DNA from 3 places in the Priestia sp. TRM10 genome. Region 2 is predicted to be linked to each of the others. Evidence: predicted binding sites of a transcription regulator. Region 2 holds the regulator's gene; each other region holds the start of a gene.
What was found. The regulator Rex, encoded in region 2, represses fermentation and respiration genes when NADH is low (regulators of the CRP and FNR family bind a similar motif). The targets are predictions, from matches to a motif close to TTGTGAAATATTTCACAA.
Positions count from the first base shown of each region.

Region 1: ACK3CR_RS01830 (L-lactate dehydrogenase) is a predicted target of Rex. The motif match lies at 3,042-3,059, and genes of this name have one in related genera.
Region 3: ACK3CR_RS21945 (cytochrome ubiquinol oxidase subunit I) is a predicted target of Rex. The motif match lies at 3,017-3,034, and genes of this name have one in related genera.

Region 1 is NZ_JBJZOT010000002.1:360,780-366,979, forward strand. It holds gene ACK3CR_RS01820 (hypothetical protein) at 70-330, shown strand; gene ACK3CR_RS01825 (L-lactate permease) at 392-2,017, opposite strand; gene ACK3CR_RS01830 (L-lactate dehydrogenase) at 2,041-2,997, opposite strand; gene ACK3CR_RS01835 (LysE family translocator) at 3,291-3,905, opposite strand; gene fdhD (formate dehydrogenase accessory sulfurtransferase FdhD) at 4,329-5,126, shown strand; gene fdhF (formate dehydrogenase subunit alpha) at 5,274-6,200, shown strand, end outside.
Region 2 is NZ_JBJZOT010000014.1:3,562-9,761, reverse strand. It holds gene groL (chaperonin GroEL) at 1-711, opposite strand, end outside; gene groES (co-chaperone GroES) at 777-1,061, opposite strand; gene ACK3CR_RS16675 (CPBP family intramembrane glutamic endopeptidase) at 1,424-2,143, shown strand; gene ACK3CR_RS16670 (YdiK family protein) at 2,140-2,343, shown strand; gene tatC (twin-arginine translocase subunit TatC) at 2,402-3,154, opposite strand; gene ACK3CR_RS16660 (twin-arginine translocase TatA/TatE family subunit) at 3,172-3,357, opposite strand; gene ACK3CR_RS16655 (redox-sensing transcriptional repressor Rex) at 3,399-4,046, opposite strand; gene moaC (cyclic pyranopterin monophosphate synthase MoaC) at 4,048-4,551, opposite strand; gene ACK3CR_RS16645 (ABC-F family ATP-binding cassette domain-containing protein) at 4,774-6,200, shown strand, end outside.
Region 3 is NZ_JBJZOT010000015.1:1,009,500-1,015,699, reverse strand. It holds gene comGD (competence type IV pilus minor pilin ComGD) at 1-26, shown strand, start outside; gene ACK3CR_RS21970 (type II secretion system protein) at 16-330, shown strand; gene comGF (competence type IV pilus minor pilin ComGF) at 327-755, shown strand; gene comGG (competence type IV pilus minor pilin ComGG) at 752-1,147, shown strand; gene ACK3CR_RS21955 (YqzE family protein) at 1,369-1,554, shown strand; gene moaA (GTP 3',8-cyclase MoaA) at 1,722-2,726, shown strand; gene ACK3CR_RS21945 (cytochrome ubiquinol oxidase subunit I) at 3,127-4,527, shown strand; gene cydB (cytochrome d ubiquinol oxidase subunit II) at 4,514-5,530, shown strand; gene cydD (thiol reductant ABC exporter subunit CydD) at 5,530-6,200, shown strand, end outside.

The DNA.
Region 1 (6,200 bases), on a different contig from region 2:
GAGAGGAGAAAAACTGCAGAATTTGTCATCTTTTTTGTGCAAACTCTAAAAGAGAAAAGAGGGATGTTCATGAAAATTGTTCAGTTTGAAGTCTGGAGAGAACGAAGAAAGAGGCGCCGACGGATAAAGGCTGCTGAAATTGGAGTCATTTTTCTTCTTTTATTGGCCGAGCTCTTGCTTGTATGGAACGGAGATTTTATGATGCACGAGGCATTTGAAAGAGGAAACGCACTTTATTATACCCTTATTCTTCTTTCGCCTTTTTGTCCCATTTTGCTGCTTTTTCTATTTTTAAGAGTTTTTAAGCAAAAAGAGAGACGTTTATCGTGAAAATAATCCATGTTATCCAAGAACGAAAAAAGCCCTAACTAAAAATCAGGGCTTTTTTGTATTATATACCAAGCAATGAAAGAACATATGTCCATAAGCTAATAAGTACGAGTAAAAATAAACTATATTTAAGCGTCATTGTAAGCAGTTTAGATTCTTGCCCTGTTTCTTTAACAGAAGCTGTCGCAATCGCAATAGATTGTGGTGAAATAAGCTTAGCCATAACGCCTCCGCTTGTATTAGCTGCAAGAAGAAGCGATGAACTTGTGCCAATTTGAGCGCCTGTTACAACTTGTAAGTTACCAAATAGCGCATTGTTGCTAACAACAGAGCCTGTAATAAAAACGCCAATCCAGCCTAGTACAGGAGAAAGAAGGGGAAAGATATCACCTGTTTTAGCTAGCGCAAGACCAATAGAAGAAGAAAGACCAGCGAAATTGGCGAGATTTGCAAAGCCCATAATCAAGCAAATTGTCACAATCGGAAGCCAGAGCTCTTTTACGGTCTCACCAAGTCCTTCCCACGTTTTTTTTCTATTCATATTACGACTTAAAAGAGCTGTTAACAATACGGCAATAAAGATAGCTGTACCTGTTGCCGCTAAAATATCAAATTTAAATATAGCCTCAAGCGGCATTTTTTCAGCTGAGATAGGTGGGATTTTCATAACCGCTCCATCTAAGCTAGGAATGTGAACCATCAGCGTTGTTTTCGCTAGAGGACCACCTTCTGCAAAAAGAGCTTTAAAAGCAGGTAGGCTCCATAGCATAATCATGATTGTTAAAATATAAAAAGGGGACCATGCAAGCACAATATCTTTAAATGAAAAAGGAGGTTGGGTGCTGACTTTTTCTTCTTTGTTTTCTCGATAAATATGCTTTGGCTGCCATTTTCTAAGGAAAATAGCTAGAGCTGCCATGCTGAGAAGAGCAGGAATGATGTCGGCAAGTTCTGGACCTAAAACGAACATTGTTAATATTTGAAAGATTGAAAAAACTAAACTTACAACAAGAAGTGCTGGGAGCGTTTCTTTAATTCCTCTCCACTTGTCTAAGATGAAGACAAGTAAAAAGGGGATGATAAAAGAAATGAAAGGGAGAATGAATATAAGCGTATGCGATAAGTCCAATGTTCTTAGATTTCCCATTTGTGCTCCTACAATGACGGGAATGCCAATAGCTCCAAACGCTCCAGAAGCAGCATTTGCAATTAAACAAAGCATAGCAGCTTTCAATGGACGAAAACCAAGTTCTGTGAGCAGAGCTGCACAAATAGCAATTGGAACGCCAAAGCCTGCTGCTCCTTCTAAAAAGGCGTTAAAGCTAAATCCGATTAATAGCACTTGCAGGCGTTGATCTCTTGAAATATTGGCGATACTGCCTCGTATAATCGCAAACTTTCCAGACTTCACGGCAATTTTATATAACCAAACAGCCATAATAATGATGTAGCCAATTGGCCAAAGTCCGTTCGCGATACCTTGTACAATCGCTGCTAATGCCTTTGTGATTGGCATATGAAAGCCAATTACAGAAACACAAGCACTAATAAGTAAGGTAAGAAGGGCGGCTATGACGCCCTTCATTTTAAATAAGGTGAGTGAGAGCAAAAAGAATAGTACAGGTAGAGCTGCAAGTAGTGCTGATAAATAAACATTATCTAAAGGATTATAGTTTTGAATCCACATGATGACCCACTCTTTCTTTTACATTATTTTGTTACTTCTTCAAAGTGTGGAGCTAAAATCTCTTTTAATACATGTGCACTATGAGCAAATTTTTCTTCTTCTTCCTTATTTAAATCAAGTTCTACAATTTCTCGAATTCCATCTCGATTAATAACGGCTGGAACCCCAATATAGACGTTTTCTTCGTTATATTCACCTTCTAAGAGGGCAGATACAGTTAATATGCTGTTTTCATTGCGCAAAATCGCTTTTGTAATGCGCACAAGTCCCATCGCAATGCCATAGAAGGTAGCACCTTTACTTTCAATGATTTGATAAGCAGCATCACGTACGTTTATAAATAGGTCATCTAAATCTTCTAGTTTGTATTCTTCATTTCGTTCAATCATTTTAAGAACAGGGATGCTGCCAACATCAGCAGAGCTGTAAACAGGAAGCTCGCTATCACCGTGTTCTCCAATAATATAAGCATGTACATTTTTAGGAGCAACATTGAAATATTCACCAAGAAGGAAGCGGAAGCGAGCTGTATCTAAAATTGTGCCAGAGCCGATTACGCGTTCTTTTGGTAAGCCACTAAATTTCCAAGTTGCATAGCTTAAAATATCTACTGGGTTTGTTGCGACAAGAAAGATGCCGTCAAATCCGCTAGCCATTACGTTATCAACAATATTTTTAAAGATTTTTAAGTTTTTTTCAACAAGATCAAGGCGAGTTTCGCCAGGTTTTTGGTTAGCACCTGCACAAATCACGACAAGGTCTACATTTTTACAATCTTCATAATTACCAAATCGAACGTGAGTCGGATGAGGGGCGAAAGCTTTTCCGTGATTAAGGTCCATCACATCTCCCATTGCTTTCTTTTCATTCAAGTCAATCATAATTAGTTCATCTGCGATACCTTGGTTTACAAGAGCAAAAGCATAGCTTGATCCTACAAATCCTGTTCCAATTAATGCGACGCGGTTTACTTTTTCCATGAATAACTCATCCTTTCTGACGTTAAGAAAATGTATAAATTTGTTTGTGAATCATTTCACAATTAAATCATACATCATATTTTTATAAGTGACAACAAATAAATTCCAATTATTTTGTCTAATTTGTGAAAAATATCACAAATAATAATATTATATTTTCCTCGAAAAACAAAAAAACAAACATTAATCAGTTTAAAAGAGGAACAATCTGATAAAAAGAACAGTAATTCAAAAAAACTATGTTCTAAAAGATACTAAATAAAAAAGCTCAAAGAAAATTCTTTGAGCAAAATTTAACGACTTGAAAATAATAAACTAATACCAAGTAGTCCAAAAACCATTCCTTTTGTATATTTTAAGACATGCTGAAAACGTAAGCTTTGAATGAACTTTTGGCCAAGCTTGGAAGCAAAAAAGGCAATAATACTAAAAATGATTAATGTTTCGATAATAAAAATAAAACCAAATAAAAGCATCTGTAAATTCACATGTCCAAGCTCTGGACGTACAAATTGAGGAAGGAACGTCAAGAAAAATAGGGCACATTTTGGATTCGATAAATTCATAATCATGCCTTTTCGAAAATAGTGTCCTTGTTTTTTATGAGGAAGCACCATTGATGGATTCTTTTCTCGGAAAGCTTGAAAAGCTAAGTAGAGAAGATAAATGACTCCAACGATTTTTAAAATGTTAAAAGCAAGAAGCGAGCTTGCGAAAACAACGGAAAGACCAAAAGAAGCAAGCAGCGTATGAAAAACTGTTCCTGTAATGGATCCCGCAACAGTTTGTAGTCCTGCTTTTTGTCCAGAAGATATGCTTTGGGTAAGAACAAAAAGCATATCTTGACCTGGGATAAGGACGATTGTGACAGATACAAGTATGTAGGGTAAAAGCCATGAAAATTCCATATTTTTTTCTCCTTTCTTTTTATGCAGCTTTATTCTAAGTTCTTTTGAACATCTTCTCAAGAGTGTCAGATAATGAATTAATATAGCAGTCTGGTGAAGGATTAAAGGGAACTTTGTCACATATTGTTTTAAACGAAAGAGCAAGCATGATAAAATGAAAAAATAACCATAAAATAAGAAGTGAAAGTAGAGGATACAGCGATGAAAAGAGAACCATCTTTTGCAACAGGCTGCTTTTATGGAGTCCTAATGTCGATTCCACTTTGGTTAATCATTTTATGGGGTGTAAAGAAATGGATTCTATCATAAACATCAATATAGAATGCTCAGAAAGAATCCTGCTTCTTGTTTTATAGCAGGATTCTTTTTAGAAGAAAAAGGGAAGAAGTAAGAGAAAATATAGGTTGAAGGGTGTAAAACAGGATGGAATCAATTATAAAAAGACGCAATATTATTAAATTTATGAATGGAAAGACAATAAATATAGAAGATTCTGTTGTTACAGAATTTCCAGTTACCATCAAAGTGAACGAAAAAGAATTTGTGACAATGGTATGCACACCTCAGTATATAGAGGATATGGTAATTGGCTATTTAGCTTCTGAAAGAGTAATTCAGTCCTACAAAGATATTAAAAATTTATGGATACAAGAAAAAGAAGGATTTGTTCATGTTGAAATTGAAAACCTTCATACATATTATGAAACCTTTCAAAACAAGCGCTATATTACATCATGTTGCGGAGGAAGCCGGCAAGGTTTCGTTTTTACAACAGATGCGCTTGCGGCTAAGGAGATAAATTCCAATCATGTAAGTGTTACCCCTAAGGAATGTATTCACTTTATGAATAAGCTCCAAAACAGTGCAGATACGTTCAAACATACAGGAGGTGTTCACAATGCCGCTCTTTATGACCGAAATGGTTTCTCTCTAGAAAGAATGGATATTGGAAGGCACAATGCCCTAGATAAAATCTACGGCTATTGCTTAAAGAATAACATTGAATTACATGGAAAAGTTGTGGCTTTTAGCGGTCGAATTTCTTCTGAAATTTTACTTAAAGCAAATAAGATAGGCTGTGAGGTTTTACTATCTAAATCTGCCCCAACCGAGCTAGCGCTAGAACTTGCAGAAGAGCTTGGAATGACAACTGTTGGCTTCATTCGGGGAGAGGGCTTTAATGTTTATACAGGAAGTGAACGTATTATTTTTCCTTCCTAAAAAGAGACCTTTTCCAGATAAGGATAGCCTTGTAAAGCCTATTTTAATTTGAGAGAAAAAAATATAATAGCACTAGAATAGTTCAGTAAGTGAACTATTCTTTGAAAAAGAGGAGAATTTGAAATTTAAGAGAAAAGGGGAGAAAAGATGGAAAAAACGGTTGCAGTTACAATTAACGGGGAACAACATAAAGTTCAACAAGGCACAAGGCTCTTAGATTATCTACTAGCTCAAAATACCCCACATCCTCATGTTTGCTATTCTGAAACGTTAGGTCCTATTCAAACATGTGATACATGTATGTGTGAAATTAATGGCGATATTATGCGAGCTTGTTCTACTGAAATCCAAGAAGGAATGGAGATTTTAACCTCATCTGAACGTGCCCAATCTTCTCAGAAAGAAGCAATGGACCGCCTGTTGGAAAATCATTTATTATATTGCACAGTTTGTGATAATAATAATGGAAATTGCCGTGTACATAATACAGCAGAACAGCTTGAGATTGAACATCAAACACGCCCATTTCGTGAAAAAGGATATGAAAAGGATCATTCTCATCCTTTTTACCGCTATGATCCAGATCAGTGCATTTTATGTGGGAGATGTGTAGAAGTTTGTCAGGACGTTCAAGTAAACGAAACGCTCACAATTGACTGGGATCGTAAAATGCCACGCGTGCTGTGGGACAACGGAAAAAGTATTAACGAGTCTTCTTGCGTATCCTGTGGCCAATGTGTCACTGTTTGTCCATGTAATGCCCTAATGGAAAAATCGATGATTGGAGAAGCTGGGTTTTTAACAGGGATGTCAGAAAAGCTATTAGATCCAATGATTGATCTTGTGAAAGAAGTAGAGCCAGACTACAAGACTGTCTTTGCCCTCTCAGAAGTAGAAGCCGCAGCCCGAGAAAAACGAACTAAGAAAACCAAAACAGTGTGTACTTTCTGTGGTGTTGGGTGTTCGTTTGAAGTATGGACAAAAGGCCGAGAAATTTTAAAGATTGAACCAACAGAACAGGCTCCTGTTAACAGTATTTCAACTTGTATTAAAGGGAAATTCGGCTGGGATTTT
Region 2 (6,200 bases):
TTGCTCTAGTACTGGAAGAATTTCTTGAATGTTTGTAATCTTTTTATCTGTGATTAAAAGATATGGATCTTCAAGAACTGCTTCCATTTTATCTTGGTCTGTTACCATATATGGAGAAGCATATCCACGGTCAAATTGCATACCTTCTACAACTTCAAGCTCTGTTGAGAATCCTTTAGACTCTTCAATTGTGATAACGCCGTCGTTACCAACACGCTCCATTGCTTCAGCAATTAGTTGACCAACTTCTTCGTCAGCTGCAGAGATTGCCGCTACTTGAGCGATAGACTCTTTGCCTTCAATTTGTTTAGAAATGCCTTTAAGTTCAGCAACAGCTGTTGCAACTGCTTTTTCGATCCCTTTACGTACGCCAACTGGATTAGCACCAGATGTTACGTTTTTAAGGCCTTCACGAATCATTGCTTGAGCTAAAACAGTTGCTGTAGTTGTTCCGTCCCCAGCAATGTCATTTGTTTTGCTTGCTACTTCAGCAACAAGTTTTGCACCCATGTTTTCGAATGCATCTTCAAGTTCGATTTCTTTTGCAATTGTTACACCGTCGTTTGTGATTAGTGGAGAACCAAATTTTTTCTCAAGAACAACGTTACGTCCTTTTGGTCCAAGCGTTACTTTTACTGCGTCTGCAAGAACATCCACACCACGTAGCATTGAGCGACGTGCGTCTTCGCTAAATTTAATATCTTTCGCCATGTTAAAAACCTCCTAGTATTTATTCATGTATTGTACGTTATGATATTTAAAAGTAAATTACGTGCTTAGCCGATAACAGCTAAAATGTCGCTTTCACGCAAGATTAAGTATTCTGTTCCTTCATATTTAACTTCAGTACCTGCATATTTTGAGAAGATGATACGATCGCTCTCAGAAACTTCAAGCGCTACACGCTCACCGCTCTCTAATACTCGGCCTGTACCAACAGCTACCACTTTACCTTCCTGTGGCTTTTCTTTTGCAGTATCTGGTAATACGATACCACTTGATGTTTTTTCCTCAGCTTCTACAAGTTCAACTATTACGCGATCACCTAATGGCTTTAACAAGTAAAACAACCTCCTCAATAATGTGTAAGTTTTATTTATTAGCACTCAACCTCTATGAGTGCTAACACAATTATTATATTAAATAAATTGGGTATCTTTTGCAAGTAAAAAGTATTAAAAATTTAAAACACTTTTGCTCAGTCCGAAAATTTTAGTAAGGGTTTTCTTTTTATAGAGGACTTCAAGCGCACATGACAAGATATTCTATGTATTTCTGTTCACTGTGGAGCGTAAAATAGATAAACCGCTGATTGCGTTTAGTATTAGCTCATTTCGATCATATGTTACAATAGCTAAGGTGAATTGTTTTGCAATGTACATAAGTTTTACCTTCAAATATATTATAAAGGGGTTTTCATTTCTTGACTAAACGTTACTGGTATGTCATTTTGACGTACGTATTAATGCAGCTTTCTGTATATCCAGTTTTGTATGCCCTAGTAAAGATGAATGTATTTTCTACAAGATCTGAGCTTGTCACGGCAAACATTTATTGGACAATCATTAGCTTTATCCTTGCTTTAATCATTACGCTTCTCTTATTAAGACCAGATATGAACATGCGTAAAAAATACAACTGGTCTAAAATTATATCTTGGGCAATTCTAGGCGTTTTTATGGCACTTTTAGCGCAAGGAATTGCATCTAATATCGAAACGAAAGTATTTGGCGTGAACCCTGAATCAGAAAATACCCAGAATATTATGAGCTTAGTAGAGGTTGTTCCGTTACTAATTGCTGTTGTCTCTATAATAGGTCCTATTTTAGAAGAAGTAGTATTTCGTAAAATCATTTTTGGTTCGCTTTACGAGCGATCTAACTTCTTTATCGCAGCAATTATTAGTTCCTTTATCTTTGCTCTTGTTCATCAAGATTTTTCACACCTTCTCGTTTATATGTCGATGGGACTAACATTTGCTTTTCTCTATGTTAAAACATCGTCTATTCTTGTTCCCATCTTCGCACATGTTTCAATGAATACATTCGTTGTGATGATGCAGTACGTTTTTAAAGACGATATTGAAAAATACATCGACCAACAGGAGAAACTTCAACAAATTTTCGGAGGCTTTCAGCTATGAGAACTACTCCCCTCAACTTGGGAATTATGTATGGATTTTTAGGACTTATCTTTACGTTTCTTGCGATTCGAAATGCGCATGAAACAGTCTTTAACTTTATGACGATTGTATTTACCATTTTTGCAACGCTAGAAATTGGGGTTGCCATTAGAGCGTTTATCCTTCATTTTCGTATCAAAAAGATGAAAAAGAAACAGTAGAAGATAAAGACAGCCTTTCACAAGCTTTAGCTATGAAAGGCTGTCTTTATTTTATATTCTATTGTACATGGGATTTTTCCTCTTCTTCTTGCACTTTCATACTCTTTTTGTAAGAAAAATAAGAGATTCCAATACTGATTTCATATAGAACTAGCAACGGTAACGTCACCATTAGATGAGACAAAAGCTCTGGAGGTGTAATAATCGCTGCGATGACGAGCAATACAAAATATGCATACTTGCGGATGCTCACTAATGTCATTGGTGTGATAATGCCTAAACGAGTGAGAAACATGACAACAACAGGCATTTGAAACAAAATCCCAAATGGTAATGTAAATTGAAAAAGAAATTCAAAGTACTCATTAATTCCAATCACTTGATTTACGTCTAAACGCTCTGTTAAGCTTGTCATAAACTTAACGACAAATGGAAAGAGAACAAAATAAGAAAATGATACCCCCGCTAAGAACAATAGCACCGAGAATGGTATATAGCTTAATGTTACTTTTCTTTCTTTTTCAAGTAATCCAGGACTTACAAATGCCCATACATGATAAAGAATCACAGGTGAAGAAAGAACACATCCAATAATAAAGGCAAACTGCATATAAATCTTCACTGGATCTGTCAGACGAAATGTATTCATCTCAAGGTCTTTCACTTCATCTGCACCTTGTAAATAGACAATAAGACTGTCGGCAAGAAAAAAGCCTGCTATTGTTGCACCTAAAAAAACGGCTGCAACAATTAAAACTCTTCTCCTAAGCTCTCCAATATGCTCATAAATCGACATGTTTTGTTCATTCATATCGCTTCACCCTTGCATTATTTAACATCAGTATGATCCGCTTTTGCTTTTTCTTTCCCTTCATCATCTGCAATTCCTTGTGCACCTTGCTTAAATTCACGCAGTGTTTTTCCAACTGCCTTTCCTAACTCAGGCAGTTTTTTAGGACCGAATATTAAGAGAGCTGCAAAGACAATGAGAATAATACTTCCCGTGCTAAGCATCTTCTCCCACCTCCTCTAAATGGAATGTGTTACACGTTCCCTCAGTTGACTAACTCTGTTGGATAGTTGCGTAAAAAATAAATGAGCGCTTGAAGCTCAACAGCTAAATCAATATGATGAATACGAATTGAATCTGGCACATTGATGCGCGCTGGTGTAAAATTTAATATCCCTTTTACACTAGTATGCTCTAATCTGTCTGTTATACCTTGAGCAGCTGTTGCAGGTACTGTTAAAATAACAACGCTTATATCGTTACCTAGCTTTTCTTCTAAATCATTAAGATGATAAATAGGCACATTACTAATTTTCTGGCCTACTCGACTTTCATCAACATCAAAAGCCATTTCAATTTTTGTATTATTATTTTTAATGAAATTATAGTTCAATAATGCTGTTCCAAGATTACCAACACCAATTAGCGCAATCTTTGTTAATTCATCTTGGTCTAGCGTTTTTCTAAAAAATGTAAGTAAATAGTTTACGTTATAACCATATCCCTTTTTTCCTAAAGCTCCAAAATAAGAGAAGTCACGACGAATTGTTGCTGAATCTACTTTGACCGCTTCGCTTAGCTCTGCTGACGATACTCGCTGTTTTCCTGAGGAATGTAAATTCTTAAGAAAACGATAGTATAAAGGCAAGCGTTTGGCTGTTGCCTGCGGTATTTTTAATTGTTCTGTACTCACACTATACCCCCCAATCTGTTAACCCTTGTTCCCTTGTAAAATCTCCACTTTTCCCACCTGTTTTTGTAAGCAAATACGTTGGACCAATAACCATTCCTTTATCGATGGCTTTGCACATATCGTAAGCGGTCAAAGCACATACGGACGCTGCCGTTAGCGCTTCCATTTCTACTCCTGTACTCCCCTTTGTCTTTACAGTAGCTTCAATAAGCAAGCGATATTTTCCTTCTTTTTCAGCCCAATTAAATTCAATATTTACTCCTTTTATAAATAAAGGATGGCACATTGGAATAAGATCAGACGTTTTTTTGGCCGCCATGATGCCTGCTATTTGAGAAACAGCTAATACATCACCTTTTCCAATTTCTTGTGATGTAATCTTATCGTATGTTTCTTTGTTTACTTCAATGCTTGAAGCAGCTGTTGCAACTCTTGTTGTTTCAGCTTTCTCTGAGATGTCGACCATATTAGCGCGACCTTGTTCGTTAAAATGAGTAAACCCCACTTTAGTTCCTCCTTATGTTTGACTATACACTATTTTTAGTCATCTGTCTTTGCACTTTCTACCTATACGAATGTTCCTTTTTAACTCTCCTTTATAGGTATGGTAGAATACCTATAGCAGCCTTTTTTCAACATAATGTGAATTATTTAACTAAGGAAAGCTCTAGAATAGCTGCCTGAGCTCTTCCCCCCTTTATTGTAAAGGATTAACTGAGGTGAAAAAATGATTTTATTACAACTAAATAATATCACGAAGTATTTTGGCGCTGATATTATTTTATCGAATATTAAAATGGAAGTACAATCAAACGACCGAATTGGCCTGGTTGGTCGAAATGGAGCTGGAAAATCCACTCTGCTTAAAATTATTTCAGGTGCAATCTCCTATGACGGTGGGGAAATTATAAAACCAAAAGATGTAGAACTTGGCTATATGGGCCAGGATACAATGCTTGAATCAGACTTGAGCATTTGGGATGAAATGATGACAGTATTCTCACCGCTAAAAGAAATGGAAAAGAAAATCCGTTCACTAGAAGAAAAAATGGGTGATCCTACCTTTTTAAACGATTCTACCAAATATGAAAAGCTCCTTCAAGAGTACGACATGCTTCAAGCAGCTTTTAAAGATAAAGGTGGATATCAGTATGAAGCAGAAACTCGTTCTATTTTACATGGATTTCGCTTTAAAGATCACTCTATACCTATCTCAACGCTTAGTGGAGGACAAAAAACACGCCTTTCACTTGCAAAATTATTGTTAACAAAACCAGATTTACTCATACTTGATGAACCAACAAACCATCTTGATATTGAAACACTTTCATGGCTTGAGCAATTTTTACAAGGATATGCAGGCGCCATTTTAATTGTTTCACACGACCGCTATTTTCTTGATAAAGTAGTCAATCGCGTTTACGAAATTTCACGTCGGCAAATTAAGCGCTATGTTGGAAACTATTCTTCCTATCTCATTCAAAAAAGAGAACAATATGATCAAGAGATAAAGCAATACGAGAAACAGCAGGACGAAATTGAAAAACTTCAAGACTTTGTTCAACGCAATATTGCTAGAGCTTCCACAACGAAAAGAGCGCAAAGCAGACAAAAGCAGCTGCAACGGATGGAAAAGATAGATAGACCATCAGGCGACGAAAAATCGGCTTCATTTTCTTTCTCTATTGATAAACAAAGTGGAAATGAAGTATTTCAGCTTAAAGATGGAGCAATTGGATATGAAAAAAGTTATCCACTTGTGGATAACTTAAATATTCGAATTACACGTGGCGAAAGTGTGGCTCTTGTTGGTCCAAACGGAATTGGAAAATCAACTCTTTTAAAAAGCATTGTCAATCGTCTCCCTCTTTTAAATGGAAATACAATGTTTGGTTCAAATGTCAGTGTTGGTTATTATGACCAAGAACAAGCAACATTAACTTCTTCCAAAACCGTTATTAATGAGCTCTGGGATGACTATCCATCAACACCTGAAAAAGAAATCCGCACGCTCCTTGGAAGTTTTCTATTTAGCGGGGATGACGTATTAAAGCCTGTTAACACGCTTAGTGGAGGCCAAAAAGCCCGTCTTGCTCTTGCAAAACTAATGATGAAAAAAGCCAATTTCCTTATTCTTGACGAGCCAACAAACCA
Region 3 (6,200 bases), on a different contig from region 2:
GCAGGATGTATATTAATGAAGTATGAAAAAGGCTTTGTTATGGTCGAAGCCGTTATCGCTTTTTCAATTTTTCTTCTTCTCACACTTTCTATTCTTCCGTTTTATATTCATTTAAAACAACAGCGTGCAAATTTAGACCGTGAATATATGGCGAGAACCGCATTATATAATGAGCTTCTATATCAAACATATAATTCTCATCATCACTCTTCATCTACAACAAACTTCATGTTTACTTTTCAAAATGTTCAAGGTGGTAAGAGAGGATGTGTTTCTTGGTACACATTTCATGGGAAAGAAAAAAAGATTTGTGAGGTGCTGTTTCCGTGAAAAGAAATGGATTTACACTGCTTGAAACCATCTTTTGCTTTGCCATCTCACTTATTCTTTTAGCATCTTTTCCACTTCTCTTATCAGTTATTGAAACGGAAAGTTCTTATGATACTTTTACACAAGCAGAGTGGGATACATTTATTGCTCAAACATCCATTGAACTTCGTGAAGCAGAAGATGTTTCCATCTATAAATCATTGTTACAGTTATCGCCTTCAGATCAAAATATTGTTGTGCAATATGAAAAGTATGGTCATCTCGTTAGACGAAGAGTAAATGGATTAGGTCATGAGATTGCGCTTCGCAATATCCAGTCCCTTTCTTTTTCAGTGCATTCTCCCAAAACCATTACAATTGCAGTTGAGTCATTAAAAGGAAAAGTTTACGAAGCTGTTATTCCCTTATATGGAGAACAGCTATGAGGAAAAATGAAAGGGGATTTGTGTTGCCAATCACTCTTCTTCTATCTTTTCTTGTCCTGTTTCTTCTTACTCATTATAGTGCGCTTTACATTGTAGAATCGCGAAGTTTTTATGAAACGAAAGGAAGGTATCAGCTTCAATATCTGATTAATCATGGTCTATTTGAAGCGAAAAAGTATGTTAATGATTCATTAAGAAAGGAAGAGACATCATGGATCGAAACCAAAAATGGAAGGGTCGAAATTGCGATTATTCCCTTAAGTGCAACGGAAGCAAAAGTAGAGCTTGTGTGTAAAGGGGAAAATAGCGGAAATGCAACAGTATCGGTTGTTATGGATGTAGACTCTCATAAAATAATCCAATATCAAGAAGGGTCATCCCTTTCTTTTTAAAGCTTGGCTATGGAAATCAAAAATGAAGTTAGTTTTATCGTTAATAAAACTTAAGAGATGATGAAGTACAAGAGATAAGCAATAGCGTAAAATTAGCGTTTCTTCGCTAAAACTAATCGTGCATATTATAGTTTACTCCATTTTCTATTCTCCATCCCTTTTTTCCATGATTAAAATCCATTAAAAAAGGGCATGCTACGTATTGAAAGAAGGTGGACAACGTGTCAGTGAATGATTATGTTAAGTTTATGACACAAGAAATTGTTCAATACATGGATAAACCAAAAGACGATCGGAAAAAACAGCGTCAGCAAAAAAAGCAAGAACGCCAACCATTTGCAGTTCGCTGGTTTGGTGTTTTACCGTATGCGCTAATTATGATGAAGCGTCGTCAAAAAAATAAATAGCCTAATAAGCATCCTGCGCCCTCTGTAGGATGCTTTTATATACAATCCTTTTTAAGTGTGTTAAAGTAAAAACTACTTTAACGTATGATGAGTAAGAATATTCTATCAATTTATATATAGAGAGAGTCACACATGAACGGATGTATATGTAAGGGGGATTACGGATTATGGCTGTACAAGATCAATTTAAACGACCGCTGAGAGATTTGCGCCTTTCTGTTATTGATCAATGTAATTTTCGCTGTCACTATTGTATGCCAGCCCATATTTTTAATGAGAATTATACGTTTTTACAGAACGAAGAACTTCTTACAGATGATGAGCTCGTACGCTTAAGCGTGTTGTTTTCTCGGTTAGGAGTGGAGAAAATACGCATTACAGGTGGAGAGCCATTACTTAGAAAAGGATTACCTTTTTTAATAGAAAGAATTGGGGAAAAAACAAGGATTGAGGATATTGCTGTAACAACGAACGGCGTGTTTCTTCCAAAGCTTGCTCAAGACTTGCGAAGAGCAGGTGTACAGCGTGTTAACATTAGTTTGGATGCCATTGAAGACGATGTATTTCGCTATATGAATGGAAAAGGTGTTGGAATTTCTCCTGTTTTAAAAGGAATTAATGCTGCTAGAGAAGCAGGTCTCTATGTGAAAATTAATATGGTTGTCCAAAAAGGTATAAATGACAATCAAATCCTACCTATGGCTCGCTATTTTAAGAGATTAGGAGTAACACTTCGATTCATTGAATATATGGATGTTGGTTCAACAAATGGATGGGATATGAGCGATGTAATGACGAAAAAGGATATTTTAACAGAACTTCAGAGTGAATTTTCGCTGACTCCTGTAAAAGAAGCCTATTTTGGGGAAGTTGCAAAGCGCTATAAGTATAGCGATAAAACAGGAGAAGTTGGTTTTATTAGCTCTGTTTCAGACACGTTTTGTGGTTCCTGTACAAGAGCAAGAGTATCTGCAAGCGGGCAGCTTTATACTTGTTTGTTTGCTTCAAAAGGAACAGATTTAAGAGAGAAATTAAGAAGTGGAAAGTCGGATGAAGAGCTTTTGGGATATATTTCTTCTGTATGGGAGAAGCGTAATGATCGGTATTCAGAAGATCGAGCAAACTTAAAAGATAAGCGAGAGCCAATTGAGATGTCTTATATTGGTGGATAAAATAGTGCATATTTAATGCACTATTTTTTTTGAAGTGAGAGAATCTATAGAGAAGTATTTTGTATAGGAAAGATTAAATTCATAGCAAAAGATATCTCACTGTTCCGTAGAGGTCATGTTAATAACTTTCTTTTTGAACAGCACTTTTTATCTATTATCACTAACAAAGAATTAAAAAAAGAAATAATAAGGAAAAATATTGCTTTTTTATCCAATAAAAGTATTCCAATGACGTTCTTTTTTCCCATATAACCAACATGTTAACAAATTTGTCTCAATTATGTCATAGAATGTTCAATGTTTCACAAACAAATATATATATGAGGGAGTATACTAGAGACATGGATCAGATTGCTCAATATTTCACAAAGATAAATTTAGAGAGAAAGAGGGGGACCTTATGGATGTAGTTGAATTATCACGCATTCAGTTTGCTTCCACAACACTATTTCACTTTCTATTTGTACCACTATCAATTGGATTAGCTTTCATCATTGCAATTATGGAAACAATCTATGTAGTGAAGAAAGATGAAGCATATAAAAAGATGGCAAAGTTCTGGGGGCACCTGTTTTTAATTAACTTTGCTGTCGGTGTTGTAACAGGTATTTTGCAAGAATTTCAGTTTGGAATGAACTGGTCTGAATACTCTCGCTTTGTTGGAGATGTATTCGGGGCACCGCTCGCAATTGAGGCATTACTTGCCTTTTTCATGGAATCAACATTTTTAGGACTATGGATTTTTGGTTGGGATCGTTTGCCGAAATGGCTTCATGCCCTTTGTATTTGGCTCGTTTCATTAGGAACGATGTTCTCAGCATTTTTTATTTTATCAGCAAACTCTTTCATGCAGCATCCAGTCGGAGAAGTACTTCAACGAGGACGCCTTGAAATGCATGACTTTGCAGCGATTTTGACAAATGGACAGCTTTGGGTTGAGTTCCCTCATACGTTATTTGGTTCATTTGCAACAGGAGCACTATTTATTACAGGTATTAGTGCAATCGCCTTTTTGAAAAAGAAGCACGTTGATTTTTATCAAAGATCTTTTAAAGTAGCGATTGCTGTTGGAGTAGCATCAGGAATTGGGCTAGCACTTTCAGGGCACGAACAAGCTCAATATCTAGTTGAAACACAACCAATGAAGATGGCAGCAGCAGAAGGGCTGTGGGAAAACAGTGAAGACCCAGGAGCATGGACGGCTATTGCAAATATTGATACAGCGAACAAAGAAAATACGTCAGAGGTTGAAATTCCTTACCTATTAAGTTACTTATCTTATGGTAAGTTTTCAGGTTCTGTAACAGGTATGAATGAATTGCAAGAACGCTATACGAAAATGTACGGAGAAGGAAACTACATACCACCGGTTAAAACCGTATTTTGGAGTTTTCGCGTTATGGCTGTTTTAGGAGGAGCAATCGTTGGATTAGCTATTTTAGGGGCGTATCTCTACGCTCGTAAGAAGTTAGTTCAAAGCAAATGGTATCTTCGCTTGATGATTATAGCTATTTCATTTCCTTTTATAGGGAACTCAGCAGGTTGGATTATGACCGAAATTGGACGTCAACCATGGGTTGTTTTTGGATATATGCAAACAGAGGATGCTGTTTCAGCTAACGTAACAGCGGGTCAAGTACTGTTCTCACTTATTGCTTTCTCAACATTCTACATTGTTTTATTTGCAGTTATGGTCACTTTATTTGTGCGGGAGATTAAGAAGGGACCACATCATGAGGAAGAGATGATAGAAGAAAATCATGATCCGTTTATGAAGGAGGGTCAACATGCTATCTCTTAATGAATTTTGGTTTATTCTTGTGGCCTTTATGTTTGTTGGATTCTTCTTCTTAGAAGGATTCGACTTTGGAGTTGGAATGTCAACAAAATTTGTAGCGAGAACAGATGCAGAGCGGCGCGCTTTTATCAATTCAATTGGTCCTGTGTGGGATGCTAATGAAGTTTGGCTTATCACAGGGATTGGCGCGATGTTCGCGGCATTCCCAAACTGGTATGCTTCAATGTTAAGTGGCTTTTACCTTGTTTTCGTGATTATCTTACTTGCTTTAATTGGTCGGGGCGTTGCGTTTGAATTTAGAGGAAAAGCAGAAAGTCCTGTTTGGAGAACAACATGGGACTGGGTAATTCTTTTTGGAAGCATTATTCCTCCACTTGCTTTTGGCACATTGTTCACAGCTGTTATTCAAGGAGTACCAATTGATGGGGATATGCAGATGAGAGCATCTTTCTCAGACATTATCAACTGGTATACGCTACTTGGTGGGATAACATTAACAATGCTTTGTTTTATGCACGGCCTTACATTTGGAACAATCCGTCTTATGTATGATTTAAGAGATCGCTGTCGCCAAGTTGCTAAGAAACTACTTCCTATTAATGCTGTCTTATTAGTTGCAGTTGGGGTGGCTACTTTCTTTAAAACAGATTTGTTCACAGTGCATGGAAACTTATTGGAGTACTTATTTCTAGCAGGAATCGTTGTTTACTTATTTCTTGGCTACTTTCTAACAAGAGGGCGAGACGGATGGGCATTCTTTTCGTCAGGTCTTGTCATTATGTTAGTAACAGGATCGCTGTTTATTGGATTATTTCCACGGGTAATGATTAGTTCAATTAATGAAGCTTACAACTTAACAATTCATAATGCATCATCTGGAGCTTATTCATTAAAAGTAATCACATATCTTGGCCTCACATTGTTACCGTTCGTTTTAGGATATCAAATTTGGAGTTACTACGTTTTCCGTAAACGTATTAACCATAAGGAGCATATGGAATACTGATGGGAAGAAACTTAATGGCCTATAAAGGCATCAAAAGAGTATTAGCTCTCGTATCTCTCGGGGTGCTTCTTCAAACTATAGCCATTATTTTTCAAGCAAAATGGCTAGCAGAAGCCATTACCTCACTTTTTAATGGAAAAAGCTTAACATCACAAATAGAAACAATAGGCTACTTTATAGTAGCCTTTCTTGCTAGACATCTATGTTCATTGTTAATTAAAAAAATACTTTATAAGTTTGGGGAAGCGACTGTTACCGAATTACGCTCAGCGCTCCTTCAAAGTATTTTTAAGCTTGGACCACGCTATACAAAAAGAGAAGGTACGGGACATCTTGTAACATTTTTAATTGAAGGATTAGGAAAATTACGTGATTATCTTGAACTTTTTATTCCGAAGCTTGTTGCTATCGGGATTACGCCATGGCTTGTGCTTATTTATATTTGGTTTTATGACCATCTTTCTGCTCTTATTTTATTGATTACAATGCCTATTTTAATTGTCTTTATGATTTTACTTGGACTTGCCGCACAAAAGAAAATTGACGCACAGTGGGCATCATATCGTTTACTTTCAAATCATTTTGTGGATTCATTGCGCGGTCTTCGTACTCTAAAGTTTTTAGGTAGAAGTAAAGAACATGGTGAAACAATTGAAAAAGTTAGTGATCA